3 regions of the Streptomyces tritici genome follow, and region 1 is predicted to be linked to each of the others. Evidence: predicted binding sites of a transcription regulator. Region 1 holds the regulator's gene; each other region holds the start of a gene.
The links. The regulator HrcA, encoded in region 1, represses chaperone genes, less so after heat shock. The targets are predictions, from matches to a motif close to TTNGCACTCNGNNNNNCNGAGTGCNAA.
Positions count from the first base shown of each region.

Region 1 (2,196 bases):
ACTGCGGGCAGGGCCGGGAGGTCATGACCTGGCCGAGGAAGGACCGGGTGACCTGCGAGACCTCACCGCGGCCGCGGCACATGTCACAGGTCTGCGCGGAGGTGCCCGGCGCGGCGCCCTCGCCGGAGCAGGTCGTGCAGACGACGGCCGTGTCGACCTGGATGTCCTTGGTCGTGCCGAACGCGGCCTCGTTCAGCTCGATCTCCAGCCGGATCATGGCGTCCTGGCCGCGGCGGGTCCGCGAGCGCGGTCCGCGCTGCGAGGCCGTGCCGAAGAAGGCGTCCATGATGTCGGAGAAGTTGCCGAAGCCGCCGGCGCCGAACCCGCCCGCACCGCCCCCGCCGCCCGAGGAGGACAGCGGGTCGCCGCCGAGGTCGTAGACCTGCTTCTTCTGCGGGTCGGAGAGCACCTCGTAGGCGGCGTTGATCTCCTTGAAGCGCTCCTGCGTCTTCGGGTCCGGATTCACATCCGGGTGAAGCTCGCGCGCCAGGCGCCGGAACGCCTTCTTGATCTCGTCCTGCGATGCGTCGCGGCGTACGCCCAGTACGGCGTAATAGTCCGTGGCCACTTACGACTCCGCCAGGATCTGTCCGACGTAACGTGCCACTGCGCGTACCGCTCCCATCGTTCCGGGGTAGTCCATGCGGGTCGGTCCGACCACGCCGAGTTTTGCGACGGCCTCGCCGCCCGAACCGTAGCCGACCGTGACCACGGATGTGGACGTGAGGCCCTCATGGGCGTTCTCGTGCCCGATGCGCACGGTCATGCCCGAGTCGTTGGCCTCGCCGAGCAGCTTCAGGAGCACGACCTGCTCCTCCAGCGCCTCCAGCACCGGCCTGATCGTGAGGGGGAAGTCGTGCCCGAAGCGGGTGAGATTGGCGGTGCCGCCGATCATCATCCGTTCCTCGTGCTCCTCCGCCAGGGTTTCCAGGAGCGTCGCGAGCACCGCCGCGACCGTACCGCGGTCCTCCGCCTCGAACGACTCCGCGAGGTCCTGCACCAGACGCGGGACGTCCGCGAAGCGCTTGCCGGCGACCCGGCTGTTCAGCCGGGCCCGCAGGTCGGCGAGGGAGGTCTCGCCGAACGGCGCGGGGCAGTCGATCATCCGCTGCTCGACCCGGCCGGTGTCCGTGATCAGCACCAGCATGAGGCGGGCCGGCGACAGCGACAGCAGCTCCACGTGCCGGACCGTCGAGCGGGTCAGGGACGGGTACTGCACGATCGCGACCTGCCGGGTCAGCTGCGCGAGCAGCCGGACCGTACGGGCCACGACGTCGTCGAGGTCGACCGCGCCGTCGAGGAAGTTCTGGATCGCGCGCCGCTCGGGCGTCGACAGCGGCTTGACGGCCGCCAGCTTGTCGACGAACAGCCGGTAGCCCTTGTCGGTCGGGATGCGTCCGGCGCTGGTGTGCGGCTGGGCGATGAAGCCCTCCTCCTCCAGCGCGGCCATGTCGTTGCGGACGGTGGCCGGGGAGACGCCGAGGTTGTGCCGCTCGGTGAGCGCCTTCGAGCCCACCGGCTCCTCCGTCCCGACGTAGTCCTGGACGATGGCGCGCAGCACCTCGAGTCTGCGTTCGCTGAGCATGGGCGCACACCTCCAGCTGTCGGTCCGGTCGCTCCGGTCTTTGGCACTCGCCGTGTCCGAGTGCCAGGAATCCCCCGGCCAGTGTACGGCGGCGGACATCGCTCCTGGCAAGGAGGCGGTACGCCGGACCGATAGCGTCACGGTATGGACATCGGTTGGGAAGAGTACGGCTGGGAGCGGCTCGCCGACGGAGTGGGGCGCCGGCGGCTGCCGGGCTGGGACGCCACCGTGGGGCTCGTCCTGGGCGGTCGCGGGGTGCTCCTGTACGACACGGGCTGCTCGCTGAGGGAGGGCGCGGAGCTGCGCTCCCAGGCGGAGGCGATGACGGGCCGGAAAGTGACGCACATCGCACTGAGCCACCCGCACTTCGATCATGTACTGGGCACGGCGGCGTTCGCCGGCGCCGAGGTGTACGGGGCGGTCGGCATGGACACGCTGCTACGGAGCGTCCGGGAGCGCGAGGCGCTGCGTGGCGACGCGGTGACGCAGGGCCTCGACGCCGGCGAGGCGGCCGAGGCGGCGGACGTCCTGGTGGCGCCGCGGCACGTGGTGTCCGGCGAGTGGACGCTGGACCTGGGCGGGCGGCAGGTGCTCCTGGCCAACGTGGGGCC
Region 1 covers NZ_CP183183.1:2,104,385-2,106,580, forward strand. Annotated here, with positions in the region: gene dnaJ (molecular chaperone DnaJ) at 1-568, opposite strand, end outside; gene hrcA (heat-inducible transcriptional repressor HrcA) at 569-1,585, opposite strand; gene ACNJ93_RS09850 (MBL fold metallo-hydrolase) at 1,730-2,196, shown strand, end outside.

Region 2 (2,196 bases), 2.0 Mb from region 1:
TCCTCGGCGATGATCAGCAGCGGCTTGGAGCCACCGGCCTGGATGATCTTCTCGAGGATCGGCAGGAGGTCCTGGATGGAGGAGATCTTGCCCTGGTGGATCAGGATGTACGGGTCGTCGAGGACGGCCTCCATACGCTCCTGGTCGGTCACCATGTACGGGGACAGGTAGCCCTTGTCGAAGGCCATGCCCTCGGTGAAGTCCAGCTCCAGACCGAAGGTGTTGGACTCCTCGACGGTGATGACGCCGTCCTTGCCGACCTTGTCCATCGCCTCGGCGATGAGCTCGCCGACCTGCTGGTCCTGCGCGGAGAGCGCGGCCACGGCGGCGATGTCGGACTTGTCGTCGATCGGACGGGCGGTGGCGAGCAGCTCGTCGGAGACGGCCTTGACCGCGGCGTCGATGCCCTTCTTCAGGGCGGCCGGGGAGGCGCCGGCGGCGACGTTGCGCAGGCCCTCGCGGACCAGCGCCTGGGCCAGCACGGTGGCGGTGGTGGTGCCGTCGCCCGCGATGTCGTTGGTCTTGGTCGCCACCTCCTTCACGAGCTGCGCGCCGAGGTTCTCGTACGGGTCCTCGATCTCGACCTCGCGGGCGATCGTGACACCGTCGTTGGTGATGGTGGGGGCGCCGAACTTCTTGTCGATGACGACGTTGCGACCCTTCGGGCCGATCGTCACCTTGACCGTGTCGGCCAGCTTGTTGACGCCGCGCTCAAGGGCGCGACGGGCGTCCTCGTCGAACTTCAGGATCTTCGCCATGGGAGCGATTCAGCCCTCTCGGAATTCGTGGTGAAACGAACCACGCCCCTGGACGCCCAATGCGGGGTCAGGGGCGTGGCTCAAAGCATCTGGCTCAGGTGCCGGGTGACTTACTTCTCGATGATCGCGAGCACGTCGCGAGCCGAGAGGACGAGGTACTCCTCGCCGTTGTACTTCACCTCGGTGCCGCCGTACTTGCTGTAGAGCACGACGTCGCCGACCTTCACGTCGAGCGGCAGGCGCTCGCCGTTCTCGAAGCGGCCCGGACCCACGGCGAGGACGGCGCCCTCCTGGGGCTTCTCCTTCGCGGTGTCCGGGATGACCAGGCCAGAGGCGGTGGTCTGCTCGGCGTCGAGCGGCTGGACCACGATGCGGTCCTCGAGCGGCTTGATGGCAACCTTGGAGCTGGTGGTCGTCACGATCCGACCTCCCCCTTCGGAGATCTCACGGGGTCTACTGTCTGAGGTGGCGACCAGGTGGATCCGTCGTCGCGGGTGCCGGACCTGCCCGTCGCTGTGTTGGCACTCTCACGTGGGGAGTGCCAGAGCCGAGACTATGACCGCGATTAGCACTCGGTCAAGCGGAGTGCCAATTCAGGACCGCGCGCCGCTCCGAAGGAGCCGGAGCGGGGGCGGGATCCGCCGCCCGCACCGCATGTCCGACCGCTTTTCTGCCCAGACGTTCGATCGGGTCCACCGCGTCCCCGCACGCCGCGCAGCCGGGCGCGGCGAACAGCGCGCCCGCCGCGAGGAGTCCGGCGAGCGGCCGCCGGGCCGAACGCGCCGTACTCGCCGTACGGGCGGTACGGACCCGGCGCGCGGCCCGGCTCATACGTAGTCCTCCAGGCGGGCGACCGCGTAGCCCTTGGCCGTGACGGTCTTCATCACCTGCCGGATCATGTCCGGCATCGTGCCCTTCCAGTCCTCCTTGCCGCGGAAGTGCGTGAGGATGATGTCGCCGGGGTGCAGGTCGCGGTCCCACTCGCGCCACTCCATCCGGTCCGGGAACGCCTCGGCGGCCCACAGCGGCACGGCCTTGACCCCGCAGGACTGGGCAGCACGCAGGGTGTCCTCGTTGTAGTTGCCGTACGGCGGGCGGAACAGCGGCGGCCGCGTGCCGTAGCGCTTCTCCAGGTTGGCCTGCTGGTCGCAGATCTCCCGCTTCTGCTGGGCGTAGGACAGGCCCGGCATGTAACGGTGGTTCAGGGTGTGGTTGTGCAGCGCGACCCCGGCGTCCCGCATCTTCTTGAAGTAGCCGTAGTCCTCCTTGACGAGGTAGTCGCTCAGGAAGGCGCTGTACGGGATCTGCAGCTCGGACATCATCCGCAGCAGCTCGGGGTCCTTCTCCGCGCCGTCGTCGATCGTCAGGAAGACGATCTTCTCCTTGGTGGGCACGGTGGTGAAGACCGGCGGCAGTCCCTCGCCGTCGGTCTCGAAGC
Region 2 covers NZ_CP183183.1:4,086,397-4,088,592, reverse strand. Annotated here, with positions in the region: gene groL (chaperonin GroEL) at 1-758, opposite strand, end outside; gene groES (co-chaperone GroES) at 869-1,177, opposite strand; gene ACNJ93_RS19105 (hypothetical protein) at 1,335-1,589, opposite strand; gene ACNJ93_RS19100 (polysaccharide deacetylase family protein) at 1,586-2,196, opposite strand, start outside.
Region 2: groES (co-chaperone GroES) is a predicted target of HrcA. The motif match lies at 1,277-1,303, and genes of this name have one in related genera.

Region 3 (2,196 bases), 990 kb from region 1:
CGCTCCTGGAGCTTCTCGCGGTCGTAGTCCGAGTCCGAGTTCTCGATCTCGGCGCGGATCTGGTTCACGCGGCCCGCGACCTGCTCGCTGTCACCGGCGCCGTCGACGATGGTGGTCTCGTCCTTGGTGATGACGACCTTGCGGGCGCGGCCCAGCAGGTCCAGGCCGGCGTTCTCGAGCTTGAGGCCGACCTCCTCGGAGATGACCGTGCCGCCCGTGAGGATGGCGATGTCGTTCAGCATGGCCTTGCGGCGGTCGCCGAAGCCCGGGGCCTTGACGGCGACGGACTTGAAGGTGCCGCGGATCTTGTTGACGACCAGGGTCGACAGGGCCTCGCCCTCGACGTCCTCGGCGATGATCAGCAGCGGCTTGCCGGACTGCATGACCTTCTCCAGCAGCGGAAGGAGGTCCTTCACGTTGCTGACCTTGGAGTTGACGATGAGGATGTACGGGTCCTCGAGCGCGGCCTCCATGCGCTCCATGTCGGTCGCGAAGTACGCCGAGATGTAGCCCTTGTCGAAGCGCATGCCCTCGGTGAGCTCCAGCTCCAGACCGAAGGTCTGGGACTCCTCGACGGTGATGACGCCTTCCTTGCCGACCTTGTCCATGGCCTCGGCGATGAGCTCGCCGATCTGGGTGTCGGCGGCGGAGATGGAGGCGGTGGAGGCGATCTGCTCCTTGGTCTCGACCTCCTTGGCCTGGTCGAGCAGGGCGCCGGAGACGGCCTCGACGGCCTTCTCGATGCCGCGCTTCAGGGCCATCGGGTTGGCGCCGGCCGCCACGTTGCGCAGGCCCTCGCGGACGAGCGCCTGGGCGAGGACGGTCGCGGTGGTCGTACCGTCGCCGGCGACGTCGTCCGTCTTCTTGGCGACTTCCTTGACCAGCTCGGCGCCGATCTTCTCGTACGGGTCCTCGAGCTCGATCTCCTTGGCGATGGACACACCATCGTTGGTGATCGTGGGGGCGCCCCACTTCTTCTCGAGGACGACGTTCCGGCCCTTGGGGCCAAGGGTGACCTTGACGGCGTCAGCGAGCTGGTTCATGCCGCGCTCGAGACCGCGCCGGGCCTCCTCGTCGAACGCGATGATCTTGGCCATGTGAAGTGGTCCTCCCGGACATGGGGTGGATAACGCTCCAGGACCGCGCCGACGCCCGCGACGGACGGTCTGCGCGCCGTGCGGTTCCTTGCCCCGCCCGGCCTGCGGACCTCGTCTGCCCGATCCGTAAGCACTCTCACGTGGAGAGTGCTAACGCCAATGATTAGCACTCGACCCAGGAGAGTGCAAGGCCGTCCCGCAGGGACGTCGAACAAGGGGTGGTGGTCGGGCGTCGGGAGGGCGCAAGCGGCTTCCGGGTGTCGGGCGAGGCCGCGCCGGAGGTGCGGGCGCACGCGAGGGGCCCGCATCCGGTCAGGATGCGGGCCCCTCGGGTGAAGTGCGTCGGTGGCCGATCGCGCCGCGGTCAGACGGCGAGCTTGACCATGTCGGCCTGCGGGCCCTTCTGGCCCTGCGAGATCTCGAACTCGACCCGCTGCCCCTCCTCGAGGGTGCGGTAGCCGTCCATCTGGATTGCGCTGTAGTGGACGAAAACATCCGCACCACCGTCGACCGCGATGAAGCCGTAGCCCTTCTCCGCGTTGAACCACTTGACGGTGCCCTGAGCCATGCCTAACTCCCCTATTACTGGCCCTTGCGCGGGACCGCACTTCGCGGACCCGGGTCAGACCCTGCGCCGGAACGCGTCGACCGCGGCTGAATGTATCTGCCCAACTGCCCTCTGCAACAGGTCAATCGGACGAGAATTCTGAGCGCGCCGGAAAGGAGAATTGCGGAGATTTCCTTGATATCCAGGGCAAGTCGGGCCCGGCAAAGGACGCAAAAAGTACACAACGCTCGAACACTTTGGCTGCATCTTGTCGCGTGCGGGCGCATTCTCATATGCGGCCGGCACGAGCAGCGGAGGGGACTTCCCCAACTCTACCGCGCTCAACCATGCAGAATTGCCCCCTCCGCTTCTCTCGCGGAGGGGGCAATTCGGGTACCGCTGGTAACTCAGCAGCCGCCGGCGACGGCCGGGATGATCGAGACGCCCGCGCCGTCCGGCGTGGCCGTCTCCAGGCCCTGCTCGAAACGGACGTCGTCGTCGTTCACGTAGACGTTGACGAAGCGGCGCAGCTTGCCCTGGTCGTCCAGGACG
Region 3 covers NZ_CP183183.1:3,096,237-3,098,432, forward strand. Annotated here, with positions in the region: gene groL (chaperonin GroEL) at 1-1,097, opposite strand, end outside; gene ACNJ93_RS14140 (cold-shock protein) at 1,462-1,665, opposite strand; gene ACNJ93_RS14145 (MoaD/ThiS family protein) at 2,052-2,196, opposite strand, start outside.
Region 3: groL (chaperonin GroEL) is a predicted target of HrcA. The motif match lies at 1,261-1,287, and genes of this name have one in related genera.